DNA from 2 places in the Ensifer sp. GW823-FHT05D09 genome. Region 1 is predicted to be linked to the other one. Evidence: predicted binding sites of a transcription regulator. Region 1 holds the regulator's gene; the other holds the start of a gene.
What was found. The regulator LexA, encoded in region 1, represses DNA repair genes until DNA is damaged. The targets are predictions, from matches to a motif close to TGTTCNNNNTGTGTTCNG.
Positions count from the first base shown of each region.

Region 1 (10,287 bases):
GCGGTCTTCCATTGAGCGAAGCGAGAGTTGCTTCTCTTTGCCGGTCCCAAAACGGGCACATTTTGTCGTTGCTGGCTTTCGCTTTTACCCAGGGGCATATCGACAAGCGACCGCCGATTAGATTTACGACTCGGCTGCCGACCTCAGATGCAAGCTGGCTTCTTAATCTCGTGGCGAGAGCGAACAATTTCACTCGTGCATCATTTAGCGGGGATTTTTCGAGTGAATTTGAACACCTCGCGGACCGCAATGTAGAGTTGATCAATATAGAGAGTTACGTCAGCTCAATGGAAGATGCATCGAGCGCGATCAGTCGCACCCGTTATGGCTACGATGAAGATGAGGATGACAGCCAGCACACAAATGACGAAGATTTTCCTGACTGGATGTTCGGAGTAGATCAGAATGATTTTTAGAGATCCTAATCTGCCGAGGCAAATTCGATGGGCTCATGAATTCATGCAGCACCTTGCTCTGGGGATGCGCATTATATCCGCGGTCATGGAGCAGTTCTGGCGTATGCCCTGCAGCACGCGGAGAGAAGAACAGCGTGCGGTGAGCGCACGAAAGGTGTGGCAGGGTGTGGCAGCGCCCTTTGATTCTCAAAAGATATTATTTTAGGGAAGTGTGGCAGTCTTCGGCCGCAAGTAGTTGATATTACTTAATTCAGCCACTCCGGGCGAGGCCTCCAAAATTCCACATAACGAATTGATTTCGCGACGAAATTCATCGTCACGGGATGCCAGGATTTCCACATTGGCATGGCGATTCCTTGCCGTTTTCCCCTTCTGTATCTTCCTCCACAGCCAACTGAAGATCACCGATTCCGTCGCATTTGATCCGGGCCACGCTCTTCCGTGCCGGGCCTCCAGGGCCTTTGACCACGAAAGCACTTAAGCCAGCAACACTTGATGATCGTCGTCTATGCAGTAGGGGGCGTGGTTACGTCTCGTTTTGGTAGGGCTCGGTCAGTGTCGCTTCATGCAGAGACTGGCTGAACGGAAAACCTATAAGCGCCGCACTGGCCATGCGATCGGCGACTATACATTCACAATAGAAGCCGGGAGTTCCGAGCCTCTCGCAGTATGCCCGCGGGCTGTCGAGCAGATGGACCCCGCTATCAGAGCCGCGAATTAGGATTGCGGTGGAGCCGTTCTTGTTTGCGCCCATTGGCGGAATCACGGCAAGTCCCGGCTCTGCCCACCATAATACGGGGGCTAAGAGAAGGATTATGAGCGTGGCCCAGCGCGCTAAAGTAATCACGGTTGCTCCAGGTCGTTGCTCGCCTGGGTTTAATCATTCGGAGTAACGGCATCAATGTGCACGCGCGGAAGTAGTTAATTTCGCATACTTCAAGTCGGCATAGAGCAATCTCGCCGGCCTCATAAGCTGGAGTGTGTCGCAACCCACGCTTTCTTGGGCGTTGGGAGAATGTCAACGTACCGAAGCCTCGGCACTGATTTCTCGGCTTCGCCAACCGTCGCCTGTCAGGGCGGACGGCAGCAGTGGTGCCGCGCGGTGTCGTTATCATCTAGCGCATACTTGCCGCATGGTTCCGCTGCTGCCTTGAACGCGTCAGTCATTCCGCCGGAATGAATTTCAGTGTTCCCGCGAGCCTTGGTCCGCTCAAATCCTTGGTGTCCAGTGGGTGATTGATGCCGTCGTTGACGGGCAGTTCTACGAAATCGAATGGGCTGACGCCCTGGAGGCATGCGGCGTTGACGCCGTAGAAGTCCGGGTTCGCGCGCGGTTTGTGGAACGTATAGATCCCGCATTTCGAGCAGAAGTAATGTTCTGCGGCCTTTGTATTGAACTGGTATTTGGTGAGAGCCTCGCCTCCGGAAAGAACCGTGATCCCGTCCTTGGCGGCGGAGACGGCAACCGCACCCTTCAGCTGACAATAGGAGCAGGTGCAGCGGCGAGCGGTATGAAGACCGTTTTTCAGTTTTACATTGAAACGAACCGTTCCGCAGTGGCAGGCTCCGTCGAGGTCCTGAACGTCGAGATTCATGCAACCATCCATCTGATTTTGAAGCACATTTGCACGTCTTCAATATGGGGCGGATTGCGCATGCTCAAGCGTATTCGTACGCTGAGGCATTCTTGAGGATGATCTTGCCATCCGGGTGGCTCTGCGCGTCGGCCACCTCGGCCAGGCGCGTTGCGCGTCGCAATGTCTGTGAAGCCCGCGAGCTTCCACACCACATGCCACCGTCCCATCGGCGCGACGGTCGACGACTTGCGGTGGAGGCTATCTGCGAAGAGAAAGCGCTTGATTGAGCATCGGGCGCCCACTCCACGCTGAGGGTGGGCCCAATGCATGGCTTGGGCAATCATGGCGCGGGGCTCTATGGTCTCAAATTGCCGGTGCAGCAAATTTCAGCCGTTGCTAGCCTAGCCCCACCTGAGCAACCAGTAATCTGGAGGTGGTGACAACGCGACGCGCTGCCGCCGATCAGAAATCAGCCGCTCGTTGCCGCATTGGGAAAATGCGCGGCCTGCTCAATTCTCCTGAACGGAAACGCCGCCCTCGCCAATCTTGATCTCGACACCGGCAGGTTTCGTTTCCTCACGATAAGCATAGACGCCGAGCCCGATGACGGCGACAGCGAGCACGGCGATGACGAGATAGAGGCTATTACGGTTCATTCAGCAGTTCCTCACTTGGTTACGCGAATGGGTAACTAGGCTGCCATCGTCGAAAGGCAACGGTGCGATCGTCGGGTGCGTTGGGCTCAAGGGATCCATGGCTCTGACGAAGATCAGATTCGGTTTCCGTGCGTAGGCAGCGTATCCCTTTTCCCTAGCACCCTTTGTGCCTGACGCGCTGACCCGCGCCCTCGGTGGGCGAGTGACAATCGCTGCAAGTGCGATGCATGATTGAGCCGCCGACTCATTCTAATTTGCTCCTCATGCCGCGACGTCACTCATCTGTGGGCTATCGCCTTTGCAGGCATGCCCGGCTTCGCGGGCTGCCAAGATTCGGGGCACACCTGGCGCAGCAGTGGCGATGTCAGCCTGTTCCTTATTCTCCGCCGATGTCAGTTATTCTTCATGGGTGATCCGACGTGCGCGCGTGCGCTTCACGCGTTTGCGCCGCGAATAGGCATGCGCGGATCTGGCTTGCCGGCGACCTGCCCCGAAATGGTGATTCTGCCCGTATTGTCAGTGCAAAGATTATTGTCTCTAGACGACATCAGGAATGAATATTCCAGCGATGCGACCCGTATAGGTAGCGTCAAACAAAACCGACAATGGAGGAAATGACATAAAATGAAATGTAAGATCGCCCTGACTGCTCTTGCCATATTTGCCGCAACGACGGCCACCGCAAGCGCCGAGGATCTCGTCTTTCAGCTGAAGAACAAGACGAAAGCCGTTCTGACGAACTTCTATACCTCGCCGGTTGGCGTCGATCAGTGGGAAGACGATGTCTTCGGGCGGCAGGTGCTTAATCCGGGCGAGAGCATGGAAATTACCATCGCCGACGGACGCGATGTCTGCAAATACGACATGCGCTTCGAATTCGAGGAAGGCTCCGGTCTCGACACGACCGAAGACATGCAGGACCTCTGTGAGTTGGGCGAGTACTCCATTCACGAATGAAAATTATCGAGCGCGTAAAACGCTCAACCTGACCACTTACGTCTCGCTACCTCTTGGGTGGCGAGACGTTCAAGCACAAGAAGGCCTGTCCAGCAGAAAGACAGCCATCATCATCTGGCTTAGTGATAGCGACGGATCAAGCCAACGAGCTTGCCCTGTATCTTGACGCGGTCCGGGCCGAAGATGCGCGTCTCGTAGGCCGGATTGGCCGCCTCGAGTGCAATCGATGCGCCTTTGCGCCGGAAGCGCTTCAACGTCGCTTCCTCGTCATCGACAAGTGCGACGATGATGTCGCCGGGGTTTGCCGTCGTGGCATTGCGGATGATCACCGTGTCGCCGTCGAAGATGCCGGCCTCGATCATCGAATCACCCTTCACTTCAAGGGCGTAGTGCTCGCCGCTGCCGATCATATCGAGCGGCACGGTAATATCGTGCGTGTTGTTCTGTATTGCCGAGATCGGTACGCCGGCGGCAATGCGGCCCATGACCGGAACCGAGACGGAGCTGTTGTCTGCCACCGGCGGCGCTTTTGCGGTAACCGGGGCAGGGGCGGGAGGTTTGCCGAGACTTCCCTCGATGACGCTTGGTGAAAACCCGCGACGCGGCTGAGCGCTTCCCGCGTAAGCTTCCGGCAGCTTGATGACCTCAAGCGCCCGGGCGCGGTTGGGAAGGCGTCGAATGAAACCGCGTTCCTCGAGCGCCGTAATCAGCCGGTGAATGCCCGACTTCGATGCCAGGTCGAGTGCATCCTTCATCTCGTCGAAGGACGGCGGAACACCGGACTCCTTCATGCGTTCGTGGATGAAAAGAAGCAATTCCTGTTGCTTGCGGGTCAGCATGGCAAGTCGCTCCAGAGGCGTGAAACAAATCAAGAACAGACACTATCTGTTCCATATGTGTTCCGCAAGTGCCTAAAATTCCGTGAATGTTGTATCAATCGTGCGCCTATCCGCTGCCTCGATGCTGGGTATGCCATGCGGAGCTGCCATGCCTCGCGCTTTTTACCGAATGAGGATGCAATGAAAACGCTGATTCGGATCCTGTCGACGATCGTTATCGCAGCGACCGCCGTCCTCGGGTTTCGCTGGTATCAATATGTCGACAACAGGCAGAGCCCGTTCGATGAAGTCGGCATCGCATTGAATGCGATGATGCCGGGGCCGGTCCGCCAGTGGGGTTGTGACCGGTTAAAGTTCACCTTTGGCAAAGGATTGCCACCACGAGGGTGTGCCACGAGCGATGGTAAAGAATGGAAGTAGCGCCGAGATAAGCGGTTGGGACAGCGGGCATGTCGAGGAGAGGGCGTTTCAAGCCGGCTGCGTTGCCGAACAGGCGTCCTCGAACTCCTTCACGGTCTCGGCAGAGTTGTCCTCCGGCAGCACGGCATCTGCCGCGTCGGTCGCCACCGGCGTGTCGCCTTGGTAGACGAATGACTGGATATAATAGGCGATCGAGCCTTTCCAGACATTCCGACCGTCGATCTGCTGGCAGGGGATGGCCGATTCGAAGTCCGTTTGCAGGTCGTCGACCGTGGCCGCGCTAAGGGCGATGTGGGGCGATGCGATAATCGAGGCGATAAGCAAGGCTGCAAGCACGATGGACGTCCGCTAGGTCAGAAGTGGTGCCGATAGATTGGTTAACGATGTGAACCGTGCTTTCGTTCCGGAGTCCAGCAAGCAGGCCGCGTACCCATGCCGTGTTCAACAGTTCTTTGCGAAAGGCGACGATCGCTCTTCAAGCTGTGGCAGCGAAGACACGAAGATTGTTTGGAAGAGCGAGTGTTTCGGGGCGTTTGTTGCTTCTCCGGCATCGGCCCCGAGCGGCATGGCTGGCGGCAGATCGGCCTTGGGGGTCGCGACGGGAGACGACTGGCAAGCGCCGCCGGCAGTGTTTCCTGTGTCTGCGGGAAGGTTCACGCGCCGGTCGGGTGTGCTGCGGAGCCGGCATCATTGCTGGTTTCTTGTCGCGGGACCAGTCGCCCTTGATGTGCGGAGACGTGCACATCCGGTCCGACTGGCCACTGATAAAACCTAAAGGCGTATTTGATTTTCGAGGTTGGAGCGGCTGCCTTACTTTTTGTCTTTCTTGCCCAAAGAGAAGCTGCTGCCTGCAAGCTTCACCTGGGAGCCTTCTGGCGTAACGGCGGCCTTGACGGTCTTGTCCTTCTTGGGCTTTCTAACCTCGCGGTTGCTTCGCACTTGACCTTTTGCCATGTTCGTCTCCTTGGAAAGGCGTGCCGGGGAGCCCATGTGGGCGCCGAATGACCGGCGGACTAGCGTGCATTGATACGGCCGGAAGTCAATGACGGCGCTCGGTGTGCATTGGTTCGGGCGGGCGCCATGGCCTGAAATGAAGTCAATGCTCCGCTGGCGTGATTATAACACCGACTCTGTTATTTGCCGCGCCCCTGAGAGGCTGTCGTGGGCCCAATCACGGCGGCGACCTCGGTGATCTTGTTGGCCGGAAATCCGCCTCGTTCGGCATGTTCGCGAATAACGTCGGCGCTTGGCGCCTCGTGGACGCAGTAGATCTTGTCGCCGGCGACATAGCTGGTGATCCATGTGTAGGGGACGCCGAGATCTGCAACGACTGCGTTGGATTTCGCCGACAGCGCGCAGAGGTCGTCCTGACTAAGCTTGTCGGCTCCGGGTACTTCGCGCTCTATGATGAAGGTGGGCATCGCTCAGTTCCTCAACTGTTGGATGACTACATATGAAGGCGCCCTAATGAAGCGGGAGTCAACGTTTTCGGTTGCCATAAGCTGTTTCACGGCGAATTCGCCGAATGTATCCCGATCCGGTCGAAAGCCGCGTTCCGGCCAGATTTGAAGCAAGCCGCATCAAACGGCCAGAGGATTCACAACCCTCGTCCTATCGAGATTGCTGTGCTGCCGGATCGTGTTTGATAGTCCCAGCGCGACGCTTTCGCACCTTGGCCCAAGAATTGGCGGTCGCACGGACGAGCTGTCGCTCTCCGTGACAAAAAAAGAACGCGCCTCAGTAGCTGAGGCGGAAGCCGCCGGGGCTGGCTGCCGATGGATCTGGTTCCGGCGAAGGCCCTTGCCATTGGGCGTAGGTCGTGTTGGCGTCGCCAGTGCTTGCGCAGCCCGACAGCGTCAGAACAGCAAAAAAAGCGGCTGTCGTCAGATATTTAAGAGGCATGGTTTTCTCCAGTTGTGGGAGATTGCCCAGGCCTCGAAGGGCCGGAATCAGACTTTCACCCAATTCCTTCGGGATGGCAAGCGGACCTGGCGCCCGCCTTCCAAATGCGTGCCTGAATACCAGCGCGACGGCAGCACGTGCGCGCCAAAGGGGCAATCGGAAACCGCTCGAACATTCGCGGTTTCGATCGAGCTCGACGTCGAATGGCAAGAAATGAGACAGTGGATGGCGGAGGAGGTGGGATTCGAACCCACGGTACGCTTTCACGCACGCCGGTTTTCAAGACCGGTGCCTTAAACCGCTCGGCCACTCCTCCGGGCACGGCGTTATTGCGCGAAGGCTTGTTACTTTGCAAGATTTAACATGCGTCGGCGGCAAGATTTTCTGAGCGCGTGAGCTTGTCCATCCGTCTTGGTAACCATTCGTAAACCATAACCGGAGATTTCGGGCGCTCGGCTGTTCGCCGGTTCGCATTTTTGCCTTGTTGCTGTCATGATTAATCGACTGTTCCGTTTCGGGACGCCGAGATTTCCGCTTGGGGGCAAGAGTGGAAGGTTTCGAGTACGGCTTGTTCGAATGATGTTGTGGGACAGATGACATCCAGTAAAAATGCGGCATATCTGATCAAGGGACTGCGCCTTGCGGCGGTTCCCGTGCTTTGCGCAACGCTTGCGGCGTGCGGATCGACGTCCAGTATCAAGAAGAGCAAGCCGAGGAGCAAAGAATACTTTGCTGAGTCGGTTTATGGCGTGAAGGCGAGCCCCCGTGTCGCCACCGGCAAGAACATCCCGAAGGGCGGTGGCCGGTTCCAGGTCGGTAAAGCCTATCAGGTCAAGGGCAAATGGTATCAGCCGAAGGAAGATTTCGGCTACAACAAGACCGGTGTCGCGTCCTGGTATGGTTCGGCTTTCCATGGTCGCCTGACCGCCAATGGCGAGGTCTACGACAAGCTCCATCTTTCGGCGGCCCATCCGACATTCCCGTTGCCGAGCTATGCGCGTGTCACCAACACCGAAAACGGCACCTCCGTCATCGTTCGGGTGAATGATCGCGGCCCCTATGAATATGGCCGGATCATCGACGTATCCTCGAAGACGGCGGATCTGCTCGACATCAAGCAGAAGGGCAGTGCCAAGGTTCGGGTGCAATATGTCGGTCGCGCACCGCTCGAAGGCAACGACATGCCCTACCTCATGGCGTCCTATGTCAAGAAGGGCGACCGTAGCCCGGGCGTCATGCCGGAAGGCCAGATTGCAACAGGCGTGATGGTTGCCTCGAATGAGCCCATGCGCAATCAGCTCGGAACGCTCACCATTCCGTCCAAATCGTCTCTTGATGAAAGCAGCCCGGTGACGGCCCTTGCGGCACCCGTTCCGCAGTTTTCCGCACCGCAGTCGCTGGAAGAATTCGTGATGCTGCCGGAGATCGGGCCGATCCCGCGCGAGCGGCCGGAATACATTCCGATGCCGGACGGCAATATGGCCTATGCGGCCGCTTACGTGGAAGTGCGGGTGAGCGATGCCAAATCGCCGTTTGAAGCGATCATGGTCGAGACCAATCCGCTTACACCCGAATCCATCGTTGCCCATGCCAAGCGTGAAGGCAGAACCGGCTCGATCCGGTAGATCGGGACGTTGTGCCATTCTGACGACGCTGCTATGCCCAATGGGAAGCCGGAGTTTCCCATGCGCTTGAAGATGCTTTCGGTCGTGTTTGGTTGCGCGGCATTGCTTGCGGGGGCTGCCGCGGCTCAGACGCCACCGGTGGCGTTCGACACCAAGGCCAAACAGATCCTGTTGGTGGATGCGGAAACCGGCACCGTCCTGTTCTCCCGCGCCGAGAACGACCCCGTTCCACCCGCCTCGCTTGCGAAGTTGATGACGATGGAAGTCGTCGCCGAGGCGATCGCCAAGGGTGAACTGTCGGCCGAAACTGTCTTCGAGGTTTCGGAACACGCCTGGCGCACCGGCGGCGCACCGTCCGGCACTTCGACGATGTTCGCGGCGTTGAAGTCACGCATCCGCGTGGCCGATCTGCTGCAAGGGGTGGCCGTTCAGCTTGCCAATGATGCCTGCATCATCCTTGGCGAGGGGATGGCCGGCAGTGAGGCTGCCTTTGCCGAAAAGATGACGGCCCGTGCCCGCGTGCTCGGTATGCCGATCGCCACCTTCCGCAACGCAACCGGTCTACCGGATCCGCAGAACCAGATCACCATGAGCGAACTGGTGGCTTTGACCCGTCATCTGCACGAGGCGCACCCCGATCTCTATCGGCTCTACGCGCAGCCTGAGTTCGAGTGGAACAAGATCCTTCAACGCAACAAGAACCCGTTGATTGCGGCCAATGTCGGGGTCGACGGGGTGGCGACGGGGTTTGCGGAAGGCTACGGCTTTTCGCTGGCGGCCTCGATGCAGCGCGGCGATCGCCGTGTCTACCTCGCGATGGGCGGCCTTGAGACCGATAAGGAACGCACCGAGGAAAGCCGAAAGGTGCTCGATTGGGCAATGACGGCGTTTGAAAAGCGGCGGATCTTTGCCGATGGCGAAGCGATCGGTGAAGCCAGCATCTACGGTGGCGCCGCCCCGCATGTGGCGCTTGTCGCCGGCGGGCCGGTCGACGTGCTGCTGCCGGTCAACAACTCGGAACGCCTGACGGCCCGCGTCGTCTACAAGTGGCCGCTGCGCGCTCCCGTCGAAGCGGGGGCCGAAGTCGGCGTCGTGCGACTTTGGAACGGCGAAAAACTGTTGCGCGAGGTGCCCGTCAAGACCGCCGAGGCTGTTGGCCAGGGCACCTTGGCAAGCCGCGCTCTCGACGCACTCCAGGAACTGCTCTTCTTCTGGCTGTAACAAAACCGATCCCAGTGGTTTCATCGTTTGGGCCAATCGGCTAAACAGGGCAAAATTGCATGCCGATATAGGAAAGCACCGTGCCGCTGGCAAAAGGTCTGTTTGTAACATTCGAGGGCGGGGAAGGGGCTGGCAAGTCGACCCAATTGCGCCTGCTCGCCGAATCGCTGCGTTCGCTGGGCCATGAAGTGCTGACAACGCGCGAGCCGGGCGGATCTGTCGGGGCCGAGGCGGTGCGTCACGTGTTGCTTTCGGGGGCTGCCGAAGCCTTTGGCGTGCGGATGGAGGCCATCCTGTTTGCTGCGGCGCGCAGCGATCATGTCGAAGAGGTCATCCGCCCCGCGCTTTCCAGGGGAACGATCGTGCTTTGCGACCGCTTCATGGATTCGTCGCGCGTCTACCAGGGCATCACCGGCAATCTGGAGCCGGCCTTTGTCGAGACGCTTGAGCGGGTAGCGATCAACGGTGTCGTGCCTGATCGAACGGTTATCTTTGATCTGCCGGCGACGATCGGTCTCGACCGTGCCCAGCGCCGCGCCGGCGATGACAGCCCGGACCGGTTTGAAAAGGAAAAGCTGGAGACGCACGAAAAGCGCCGCGAGGCTTTCCTCGATATCGCAAAGTCCGATCCGGACAGATGCCGCATCATCGACGCCACGCAATCCGCCGAGGCG
Region 1 covers NZ_JBXAIA010000002.1:381,723-392,009, forward strand. Annotated here, with positions in the region: gene AC1Q80_RS07630 (RNA-directed DNA polymerase) at 1-416, shown strand, start outside; gene AC1Q80_RS07635 (GFA family protein) at 1,580-2,011, opposite strand; gene AC1Q80_RS07640 (hypothetical protein) at 2,503-2,649, opposite strand; gene AC1Q80_RS07645 (hypothetical protein) at 3,274-3,606, shown strand; gene lexA (transcriptional repressor LexA) at 3,726-4,445, opposite strand; gene AC1Q80_RS07655 (hypothetical protein) at 4,626-4,865, shown strand; gene AC1Q80_RS07660 (hypothetical protein) at 4,914-5,201, opposite strand; gene AC1Q80_RS07665 (hypothetical protein) at 5,676-5,819, opposite strand; gene AC1Q80_RS07670 (DUF4242 domain-containing protein) at 5,999-6,286, opposite strand; gene AC1Q80_RS07675 (hypothetical protein) at 6,603-6,767, opposite strand; tRNA gene AC1Q80_RS07680 (tRNA-Ser) at 6,994-7,083, opposite strand; gene AC1Q80_RS07685 (septal ring lytic transglycosylase RlpA family protein) at 7,361-8,392, shown strand; gene AC1Q80_RS07690 (D-alanyl-D-alanine carboxypeptidase family protein) at 8,453-9,613, shown strand; gene tmk (dTMP kinase) at 9,694-10,287, shown strand, end outside.

Region 2 (10,287 bases), on a different contig from region 1:
TGGTCAGGTGAATGCCGAGCCCCTTGAGGTAGAGCCGCTTCAGCGAGGTCTGTGCCTTCGCCACGGCGACGATCTCGTTTCTGTCGCTTCGCATGGCTGCGCGCAGCGCATTGTAGGCGAGCCAGAAGAGATAGCAGGCGCCGGCGATCTTCAGCACGATGATCGCGTGGCCATAGGCGCGGATCAGCGCCGAGAGGCCGGAAGCCGTCAGCATCGCCCAGGTATAACTTCCGGTGAGAACGCCCAAAGCGAGCGCAAGGCCGGCCTTGCGCCCCTCGCTGACCGAGGTGGTGATGATCGCCAGGATCGCCGGTCCGGGCGAAGCGGTCGCGATCAGATAGGCTGTCCAGGCGACGAGAAGTTGCGGCAGGTAGGGCGTCGGGTCGAACATGCGAAAAAGCTCCAGCTCGTTCGCCGGAGGCTAGATCAGTTCTTCCTTTGTTTGAAACGGCGAAATGTGACCGTGACAAGATCTCAGAGAATCTCGTCGAGCGCCTCGATCAGCCTTGTGCATTCGGCATCGGTGCCGATGGTGATGCGCAGGAAATCGCCGATCCGCGGTTTGGCGAAATGGCGCACCAGCACGGCGCGCTCACGCAGCGCCTGCATCAGCGTCTCCCCGGAATGGCCGGGATGGCGGGCAAAAACGAAGTTCGCCTCGGAGGGCAGCACCTCGAAACCGCGCTCGGTAAGCTTTTCGGTAAGGCGCTCACGCGATGCGATGATCTTCTCGCGCGTCGCCTCGAACCACGCCTCGTCCTCGATGGCGGCGGTTGCCCCGGCCTGGGCCGGGCGGCCGAGTGGATAGGAATTAAAACTGTCCTTCACCCGCTCCAGCGCCTCGATCAGCGGCCGCTGGCCGATGGCGAAGCCGACGCGTAGGCCGGCAAGCGCGCGGGATTTGGAGAAGGTCTGGACCACCAGCAGGTTTTCGTATTTCGGCACCAGGGCGATCGCCGACTGGCCGCCGAAGTCGATATAGGCTTCGTCGATGACGACGGGCTGATCCGGATGAGCTGCAACGAGCCGCTCGATCTCGGCGAGCGGCAGGCCGATGCCGGTTGGTGCATTCGGGTTCGGCAGGATGATGGCGCCGCAGGGCCTTTCATAGTCGGAGAGGTCGATGCGGAATTGCGCGTCGAGTGGCACTTCGACGGCGTCTATCGCAAACAGCCGGGCGTAGGTCGAGTAGAAGCTGTAGGAGATGTCGGGGTAGAGAAGCGGAGCGTCGTGCTTCAGCAGGCCCGCGAAGATGTGGGCCAGAACCTCGTCCGAACCGTTGCCGACAAAAACCTCGCTGGCGGTGAGGCCGTGACGGGCGGCGATCGTTTCACGCAGGCGAAGTGCCAGCGGATCCGGGTAGAGCCTGAGATCGCCGTTGGCGGCTGCGGTGACGGCGCTCAGAACCTTATCCGACGGACCGTAAGGGCTCTCGTTGGTGTTGAGCTTGACGAGGTTGGCGATGCGCGGCTGTTCGCCCGGCACATAGGGCTTCAGCGTCGAGACGATGGGCGACCAGTATTTGCTCACGGTTCAGTTCCTGCGATTGGCGATGAAGCGGGCAGTTTCGGCAAGGATCGACGAGCGCGCGCCATAGGGTTCGAGCAGCGCTTCGGCCTCCGCCACCAGTTGTTCCAGCCGGGTTTCGGCCCAGGCCTGTCCGTGCAGCGCAACGAGCGTGCCCTTGCCGCGCGCAGCGTCCTTGCCGGTTGCCTTGCCCATGGTCTCGGCGTCGGCCGTCAGGTCGAGCAGGTCGTCGGCAAGCTGGAAGGCGAGGCCGATCTTTTCGCCGAAGCTGCGCAGACGCTGACGGTCGGTGGCGTCGGCACCGGCGACGATCGCGCCCGCTTCGCAGGCAAAGCGCAGCAGCGCGCCTGTTTTCATCGCCTGCAGCGTAACGATGCCGGCTTCATCGGGAGCGGATTTCTCGGCTGCCAGATCAAGCGCCTGCCCGCCTGCCATGCCGCCATGACCGGCAGCGCGCGAAAGCGCCAAAACGAGTGCGGTCTTCTGCACGTCGGCAAGCGGCGTTTCCGGCGAGGCGACGATGTCGAAGGCGAAGGTCAGAAGGCTGTCGCCGGCGAGAATGGCCGTGGCCTCGTCAAAAGCCTTGTGCACGGTCGGCTGGCCGCGCCTGATATCGTCGTCGTCCATCGCCGGCAGGTCGTCGTGAACCAGCGAGTAGCAGTGTACGCATTCGAGCGCCGCACCCACGCGAAGTGCTGCATCGACGCTGCCGCCCAGGAGATCAGCGCATTCGATCACCAGAAACGGCCGCAGCCTCTTGCCGCCGTTGAGCACGCCATGGCGCATCGCGCCGAGCAGGTTTTCTGGCCGAACGATCTCGTCGGGTTCGGTGCTCAAACCCAAAAGGCGTCCAAGCAGCGTCTCGATTGCGAGCGCGTTGCGCTTCAGTCGGGTCTCGAAGGTCGGTGTTTCCTGTCTCATGCTGCGCTCTTTGGCATGCGCGAAAGCCGCTTTCAACGGGCTTTCGTGTCGCGGTAGTGCGCTTTGTCGAGGACAGAGCTGTGAGTGCCTTGCCTTTTGCCAGAAAGCCCGTTCAACTTTGTGAGCCCATGCACTAAGAGAAACGGATGGACAGAGAGGTGGACAGTCAGGCCGTGGACATCGTTCCCGAGGCGCGTGAGGAGGGCGATATGCCCGCCAGTCGCTGGTCGTCCCTCCGTCGGACGTGGCGCCTGCACCGCCGTCGCATCGTTCTTGCCGTTGTCGGCCTCGTGCTTCTGCCCTATGCGCTGATTGCGCTCTACCTCATCGACTTCATTCGTCCGGTCTCGACGCTGATGCTGCGCGACCTCGTGCTGCTGCGCGGCTACGACCGGCAGTGGGTCGAGTTCGACCAGATCGCGCCGGTCTTGGTGCAGTCGGTGATGATGTCCGAGGACGGACAGTTCTGCATCCACGACGGCGTCGACTGGGGCCAGATGCGCGGCGTGGTGCAAGATGCGCTCGAGGGGGAATCGACGCGTGGCGCCAGCACCATCCCGATGCAGACGGTGAAGAACCTGTTTCTCTGGAACGGCCGCTCCTTCGTTCGCAAGGCGATGGAACTGCCGCTCGCCATCGCCGCCGATTTCGTCTGGAGCAAGCAGCGGATGATGGAGATCTATCTGAACGTCGCCGAGTGGGGTGATGGCATCTACGGTATCGAGGCTGCCGCCCGTCATCATTTCGGCGTTTCCGCCGCCAAGCTTTCCAGGCGCCAGGCGGCCCTGCTTGCCGTGTCGCTGCCCAACCCTAGGGAACGCAACGCCGGCAAGCCGGGGCGCGGACTGAAGCGCCTGGCATCGTTGATCGAGCGCCGTGCCAGCCGGTCTGGCGAATACATCACCTGCCTTTATGATTGAGATGACGTCTATTCATTGGTCCTGATGTTCGCCGTGGCCTAAGGGTTACGACCGGATACACAGGGAGACCCAATGATGGACAAGCTCGTTCTCTACGTCGGCAACAAGAACTATTCGTCCTGGTCGCTGCGGCCGTGGCTGGCGCTGGAGGCTGCCGGCATAACCTTCGAGGACGTGGTGATCCCCTTCGATTTCGCCGCCGGAAACCCGAAGCTGCGGGAAATTTCGCCGACCGGTCGCGTGCCGCTTCTCATCCATGGCGACACGAAGATCTGGGAATCGCTGGCGATCATCGAATATGTCGCCGAGCTCTTTCCGGAAGCTGGCGTGTGGCCGTCAGACCAGCAAGACCGGGCGCGGGCGCGCAGCTATGCCTGCGAAATGCTGTCCGGCTTTCGCGCCTTGCGTGGCGCCTGCCCGATGAACATTCGCCGAAAGAAGCAGGCACTGGCTGTCTCCGACGAGGTGCGCGCCGACGTCGCCCGCATCGAGACGATCTGGGCAGAAGCGCTGGCGCGCTCCGGTGGTCCGTTCCTGTTCGGGTCGTTTACGGCTGTTGATGCGATGTACGCGCCTGTGGTTAACCGCTTCGACGTTTACAATCTCGTTCGCGATCCGACGACTTTGGGGTATATCGAACGGATGAAGGCGCACCCGGCGTTCCGGAAATGGGAAGCGGCCGCACGCGCGGAACCGTGGATCGTTGCCGAGGACGAAGTCTGATTCGATCTTCCTCGAGCGAGGAGTCGAAAAATTGCGCTCGGGGACTGGTCAAGTGGCAGTTCGCCATGTATAAGCGCGCCAAATTTCCGTGATTAACATCTGTTTTATACGGCCATTTCGGCTGCTGAACAGTGTTTTGCCCGATAAGTGGAGAATGAAATGGCTGTACCTAAAAGAAAAACGAGCCCGTCCAAGCGTGGCATGCGCCGTTCTGCCGACGCCCTGAAGACGCCGACCTACATCGAAGACAAGAACTCCGGTGAACTGCGTCGTCCGCACCATATCGACCTGAAGACCGGCATGTACCGTGGTCGCCAGGTTCTGACCCCGAAGGAAAGCGCATAAGCGCTGACATTGGCGGACCGAGTTAAAGGGCTGGCTTTGCCAGCCCTTTTCTTTTGCGGGGCCTGACACCGTATCGACGGAGACGTTGGGTTATAGCAATACCGATTGGTCCTGCAGCGCCGCGCGCCCGTTCAGACGGGCAAGGATCGCTGTGTCACTTTGATTTGCTGCACCATGCAGCAAGCAAGCTGGTGATCTCGGGCGTCACGGGGCGCATGGCGATCACGCATCGAAGAGGGAGCGCATTTTTCCATGCTTGCCGCCATTCCATTGCTGATCCTGCCCTTTGCCATCTACAATCTCGCCATGCTCGGCCTCTTCGGCGGCACGGCCGGGCTTGATGCCGGCGTGATGTCGCTGTCGATGCTGTCCGGCGCGACATGGGCGATGAGCTTCGGCGACCTCCTGATCGTCGTGGCCCTGCTTCTGCTTTTCGCGGAAATTCTGAAAGCGACCCGGACCGGCACGCGGGCACTGATGGACCATCTGCTGTCGATGGTGCTGTTCATCGCGTTTCTGGTCGAATTCCTACTGGTTGCGCCTGCGGCCACCCAGATCTTCTTCATCCTGATGACGATCAGCTTCATTGACGTCATCGCCGGTTTCTCCGTGTCGATGCGCACGGCCGGCCGGGATGTCTCGATCGGTCTTTGAAGTGGACTGAGGAGCGTTCACGCCGCGCATCGATGAGGATTGCGGCGTTGTCGCGACTGGCTTAGCCGAGATTGTCGAGCTTGGTCTGAAGGGCGCGCAATTGCTCCTTCAGTTCGTCGATATCCTTGGCTTCCGCCTTCTTGGTCTCCTTGACCGGAGGCGAAGCGATGAACGGCGAAAACATCTGCATCGCCTGATGGAACATCTCGGTGTTGCGGCGAACCTGTTCTTCGACCAGTTGCAGCGGGGCTTGCAGGTTCTTGCCAAGCGGCGTGTCGCCGAAGGCCTTGTTGATCTGCTCGCGCATCTGCACCTGCTGCTCGGTAAAGGCCTGCATCGAGTGCTCGAGATAGCTCGGTACGACCATCTGCATCTGGTCGCCATAGAACGAAATCAGCTGGCGCAGGAACGAGATCGGCAGCAGCGTGTTGCCGGTCTTGGATTCCTGCTCGAAGATGATCTGCGTCAGGACCGAGTGGGTGATGTCTTCGCCTGATTTGGCGTCCTGTACGGTAAATTCGTCGCCCTTCTTCACCATCACTGCCAGGTCGTCGAGCGTGACGTAGGTGCTGGTCCCGGTGTTGTAGAGCCGCCGGTTCGCATATTTCTTGATTACGATCTGGCCGTCATTCTTCGCCATCAGGCTCTCCTCAATTACCCGCGGTCCGTCTTTTTCTACTTTTCAGAGTATCCGCAAACGAACACCGCTGACAATGTCTTTGTGCGATGCGACGACGCAAGTGCGAAATCTCACGGTCGGCGCGCCATGACGGTTTTGCGGCAGTGCATCAAGGCGTTTGACTTGCGCTCCGCGCTTTGCCAGTCTGCTGCCTGACCGCAAGAAAATCTGAGGAAACGTCCCCATGAGCAATCCCTCCATCGTGATCGCCAGCGCGGCCCGTACCGCCGTCGGATCCTTTAACGGTGCCTTTGGCAACACGCCGGCCCACGAGCTTGGCGCCGCCGTCATCAAGGCGGTGCTCGAACGCGCCGGCGTCGAGGCAAGCGACGTCGACGAAGTTATCCTCGGACAGGTGCTGCAGGCAGGCGAAGGCCAGAACCCGGCCCGCCAGGCCGCGATGAAGGCGGGCATTCCGCCGGAAAAAACCGCCTGGGGCATGAACCAGCTCTGCGGTTCGGGCCTGCGCGCCGTCGCGCTCGGCATGCAGCAGATTGCCAACGGCGATGCCGATATCATCATTGCCGGCGGCATGGAGTCCATGTCGATGGCGCCGCATTGCTCGCATCTGCGTGGCGGTGTGAAGATGGGCGACTTCAAGATGGTCGACACGATGATCAAGGACGGCCTGACGGACGCCTTCTACGGCTACCACATGGGCATCACGGCAGAGAATGTCGCGCGCCAGTGGCAGCTCACCCGCGAGGAGCAGGACCAGTTCGCGCTCGCTTCGCAGAACAAGGCCGAGGCCGCCCAGAAGGCCGGCCGCTTCGCCGACGAGATCGTTCCCTTCGTGGTCAAGGGCCGCAAGGGCGACGTCGTCGTCGACCAGGACGAATATATCCGCCACGGCGCCACGCTCGACCAGATGACCAAGCTGCGCCCGGCCTTCGACAAGGAAGGAACAGTGACCGCCGCTAACGCGTCCGGCCTCAATGACGGTGCGGCCGCCACCCTGCTGATGACCGAGGCCGAGGCTGCCAAGCGTGGCATCAAGCCGCTCGCGCGCATCGTTTCCTGGGCAACGGCCGGCGTCGATCCGCAGGTGATGGGAACGGGCCCGATCCCGGCATCGCGCAAGGCGCTTGAGAAGGCCGGTTGGGCAATTGGCGACGTCGAGCTTGTGGAAGCCAACGAAGCCTTCGCGGCCCAGGCCTGCGCAGTCAACAAGGACCTCGGCTGGGATCCGTCGATCGTCAACGTCAACGGCGGCGCGATTGCGATCGGCCATCCGATCGGCGCCTCCGGTGCCCGCGTTCTCAACACGCTGCTGTTCGAGATGAAGCGCCGCGGCGTTTCCAAGGGCCTTGCGACGCTCTGCATCGGCGGCGGCATGGGTGTTGCCATGTGCGTCGAGCGCCTCTGACCGGCCGCCGCATGCGTCATGTCAGCGGATTGATCCTTTCAGTCCCGTTCGTCGCCTCTTCGACGGCTCATGCGTTTGCGGCGTCCTCGCCGTTCGACCAGGAAAAGGTGGTTCAGTGCATGCTGGACCACACGACGGCCGACGACGAAACCGTGTTCAAGAACCTGCTGGTTGCGGCGCTCAACGACGACACCGGCGGCGTCAAATCGCATATCGTGCAGGTGAGCAGCCTGTTGATGAACCTCGCGCTGACCAAGTGCGAGGTCGCAATGTCCATGCTTGCCGATCCGCAGTTTCAGGCCGCAGCCGCGACCTACGGGCAGCATCTGGGCGAAAAATTGATGAAGAAGGCCTTTGATAAACTGAATTAATCAAGCGGGAGGCGAACATGAGCAGGGTAGCATTGGTTACGGGCGGGTCACGCGGCATTGGCGCTGCGATTTCCATCGCGCTGAAGAATGCCGGATACAAGGTTGCTGCCAACTACGCCGGCAATGACGAGAAGGCAGAGGCCTTCAAGGCGGAGACCGGCATCCCGGTCTACAAGTGGGACGTCTCCAACTATCAGTCCTGCGTCGAGGGCATCGCGAAGGTCGAAGCCGACCTCGGACCGGTCGAGGTGCTCGTCAACAACGCCGGCATCACCCGAGACGCCATGTTCCACAAGATGACGCCGGAGCAATGGGGCGAGGTGATCAACACCAACCTGACCGGCCTGTTCAATATGACCCACCCTGTCTGGACGGGCATGCGCGACCGCAGCTTCGGTCGCGTGATCAACATCTCGTCGATCAATGGCCAGAAGGGCCAGATGGGACAGGCGAACTATTCCGCCGCCAAGGCCGGCGATCTCGGCTTTACCAAGGCGCTCTCCCAGGAAGGCGCTGCCAAGGGCATCACCGTCAACGCGATCTGCCCGGGTTACATCGGCACGGAGATGGTGCGGGCGATACCGGAAAAGGTCCTCAACGAGCGGATCATTCCGCAGATCCCGGTCGGTCGCCTCGGCGAGCCGGAGGAAATCGCTCGCTGTGTGGTTTTCCTCGCATCCGACGATGCCGGTTTCATCACCGGCTCGACGATCTCTGCCAACGGCGGACAGTTTTTCGTCTGATCCGCGCGATCGCTCACAATTTCGACGGCGCTCCGACGGGGGCGCCGTTTTGTTTTTCAGCGGCTACCGCAGGCAACGTTGGAAGGTTAACGGCACACAGGAATTCCATCCGAGATTGGGAGAAAAGTGGTCCTGGGCCTGTTGCTCGCCATGGCACTGGATACTATATCTTGTGGAGAACAAAAGTCGAACGTTGGGATGTCAGCGATTCGTCGCCGATTCGTTCCGGCTTTGGTCGATGTGTTAACGCAGCGATTCCCATTCCTTGAATCCGACGAATCAGTCGGATTCTTCGGTTAAAATTTCCTAAACTTTCCAGAGTCTTGGATTCCGAATCCTTTGCCTCTTTTAACGCTTCGGCAGTACAGATTAACGCCTGCCACACGCTCGGCACACCCCGTTGGCGAAGTGATTCAGCATCTGGTGCGACATTGGCAGTTGAAATCTATATGTAGCCGTGAACATACAGTGAATCGACTGGAGTCAGCGATTCGTCGCCGATTCGTTCCGTTGCTGTTCCAGACCTTAATTTCGTACGTCCAGATATGGTGGTGCGGACTGGTTCTGATTTGTCTGGAAATGGTTTTAGTTGTCGGCGCCCCTTGCGTTTGCTGCGGTGCGTGGGCATGTGTTTGCCGCCGGCGCGTAAAGGCGCCTCTTATGTTTCTGAATGCCCGGGATCGATGACGTGTCCGTTCACCCCATGATCCTGAGCGGCCGCGGTGTCACCGCGGTGCTCGGGCCAACCAATACCGGCAAGACGCATTATGCGATCGAGCGCATGATCGCGCACGACAGCGGCGTCATCGGGCTGCCGCTGCGCCTTTTGGCGCGCGAGGTCTATACGCGCCTGGTCGAAAAGGTCGGTCATCACAACGTCGCGCTGATCACCGGCGAGGAAAAGATCACCCCGCACCGTGCCCGCTATTCGGTCTGCACCGTCGAGGCGATGCCGCGCGAGACGACGGCATCTTTCGTCGCCATCGATGAAGTGCAGCTTGCCGGCGATCTCGAGCGTGGCCACATCTTCACCGACCGGCTGCTCTATCTGCGCGGCCGCGGCGAGACGTTGCTGCTCGGGGCTGCAACGATGCGGCCGATCCTCGAGCAGCTGTTGCCGGGCATCACCGTCGTCGAGCGCCCGCGCATGTCCCAGCTGCTCTATGCCGGATCGAAGAAGATCACCCGCCTGCCGCCTCGTACGGCGATCGTCGCCTTCTCGGCCGACGAGGTCTATGCGATCGCCGAGCTGATCCGCCGCCAGCGCGGCGGTGCTGCCGTCGTGCTCGGGGCGCTGTCGCCGCGCACGCGCAACGCCCAGGTCGCGCTCTACCAGGAAGGCGACGTCGAATTTCTGGTGGCGACAGACGCGATCGGCATGGGCCTGAACCTCGATGTGGACCATGTCGCCTTTGCGCAGGACCGCAAGTTCGACGGCTACCAGTTCCGGAACCTCAATCCGGCCGAGCTGGCGCAGATCGCCGGACGCGCCGGGCGGCATCTGCGCGACGGTACCTTTGGCGTCACCGGCCGGGTCGATCCGTTCGACAACGAACTGGTGCACCGCATCGAGGCGCATGAATTCGATCCGCTCAAGGTGCTGCAGTGGCGCACCAAGGCATTCGACTATGCGTCGCTCGCCGCCCTGAAGCGTAGCCTCGATGCCGCGCCGACAATTCCTGGGCTTGCGCGCGCACTACCTGCGGTGGATCAGCAGGCGCTCGAACATTTGTCTCGCTATCCCGAAGTGGCGGATCTCGCGACCACGCCGGACCGGGTCGAGAAATTGTGGGAAGTCTGCGCATTGCCGGATTATCGCCGCATTACACCGGCTCAACACGCCGATCTGATCTCGACGATCTATGCCGATCTCGTTCGTCGCGGTACCGTGAACGAGAATTTCATGGCCGAACAGGTCAGGCGGGCGGATTTTACCGATGGCGAGATCGACACACTTTCGGCGCGAATCGCGCAGATCAGAACCTGGACTTATGTGTCGAACCGGCCCGGTTGGCTTGCCGATCCGACACACTGGCAA
Region 2 covers NZ_JBXAIA010000006.1:273,884-284,170, reverse strand. Annotated here, with positions in the region: gene AC1Q80_RS19135 (LysE family translocator) at 1-391, opposite strand, end outside; gene hisC (histidinol-phosphate transaminase) at 475-1,530, opposite strand; gene AC1Q80_RS19125 (polyprenyl synthetase family protein) at 1,534-2,448, opposite strand; gene mtgA (monofunctional biosynthetic peptidoglycan transglycosylase) at 2,622-3,368, shown strand; gene AC1Q80_RS19115 (glutathione S-transferase family protein) at 3,444-4,091, shown strand; gene rpmF (50S ribosomal protein L32) at 4,251-4,436, shown strand; gene AC1Q80_RS19105 (hypothetical protein) at 4,689-5,090, shown strand; gene phaR (polyhydroxyalkanoate synthesis repressor PhaR) at 5,152-5,730, opposite strand; gene AC1Q80_RS19095 (acetyl-CoA C-acetyltransferase) at 5,954-7,135, shown strand; gene AC1Q80_RS19090 (hypothetical protein) at 7,255-7,506, shown strand; gene AC1Q80_RS19085 (beta-ketoacyl-ACP reductase) at 7,524-8,249, shown strand; gene AC1Q80_RS19080 (helicase-related protein) at 8,953-10,287, shown strand, end outside.
Region 2: the regulator LexA is predicted to act here: its motif matches at 8,753-8,770, upstream of AC1Q80_RS19080 (helicase-related protein).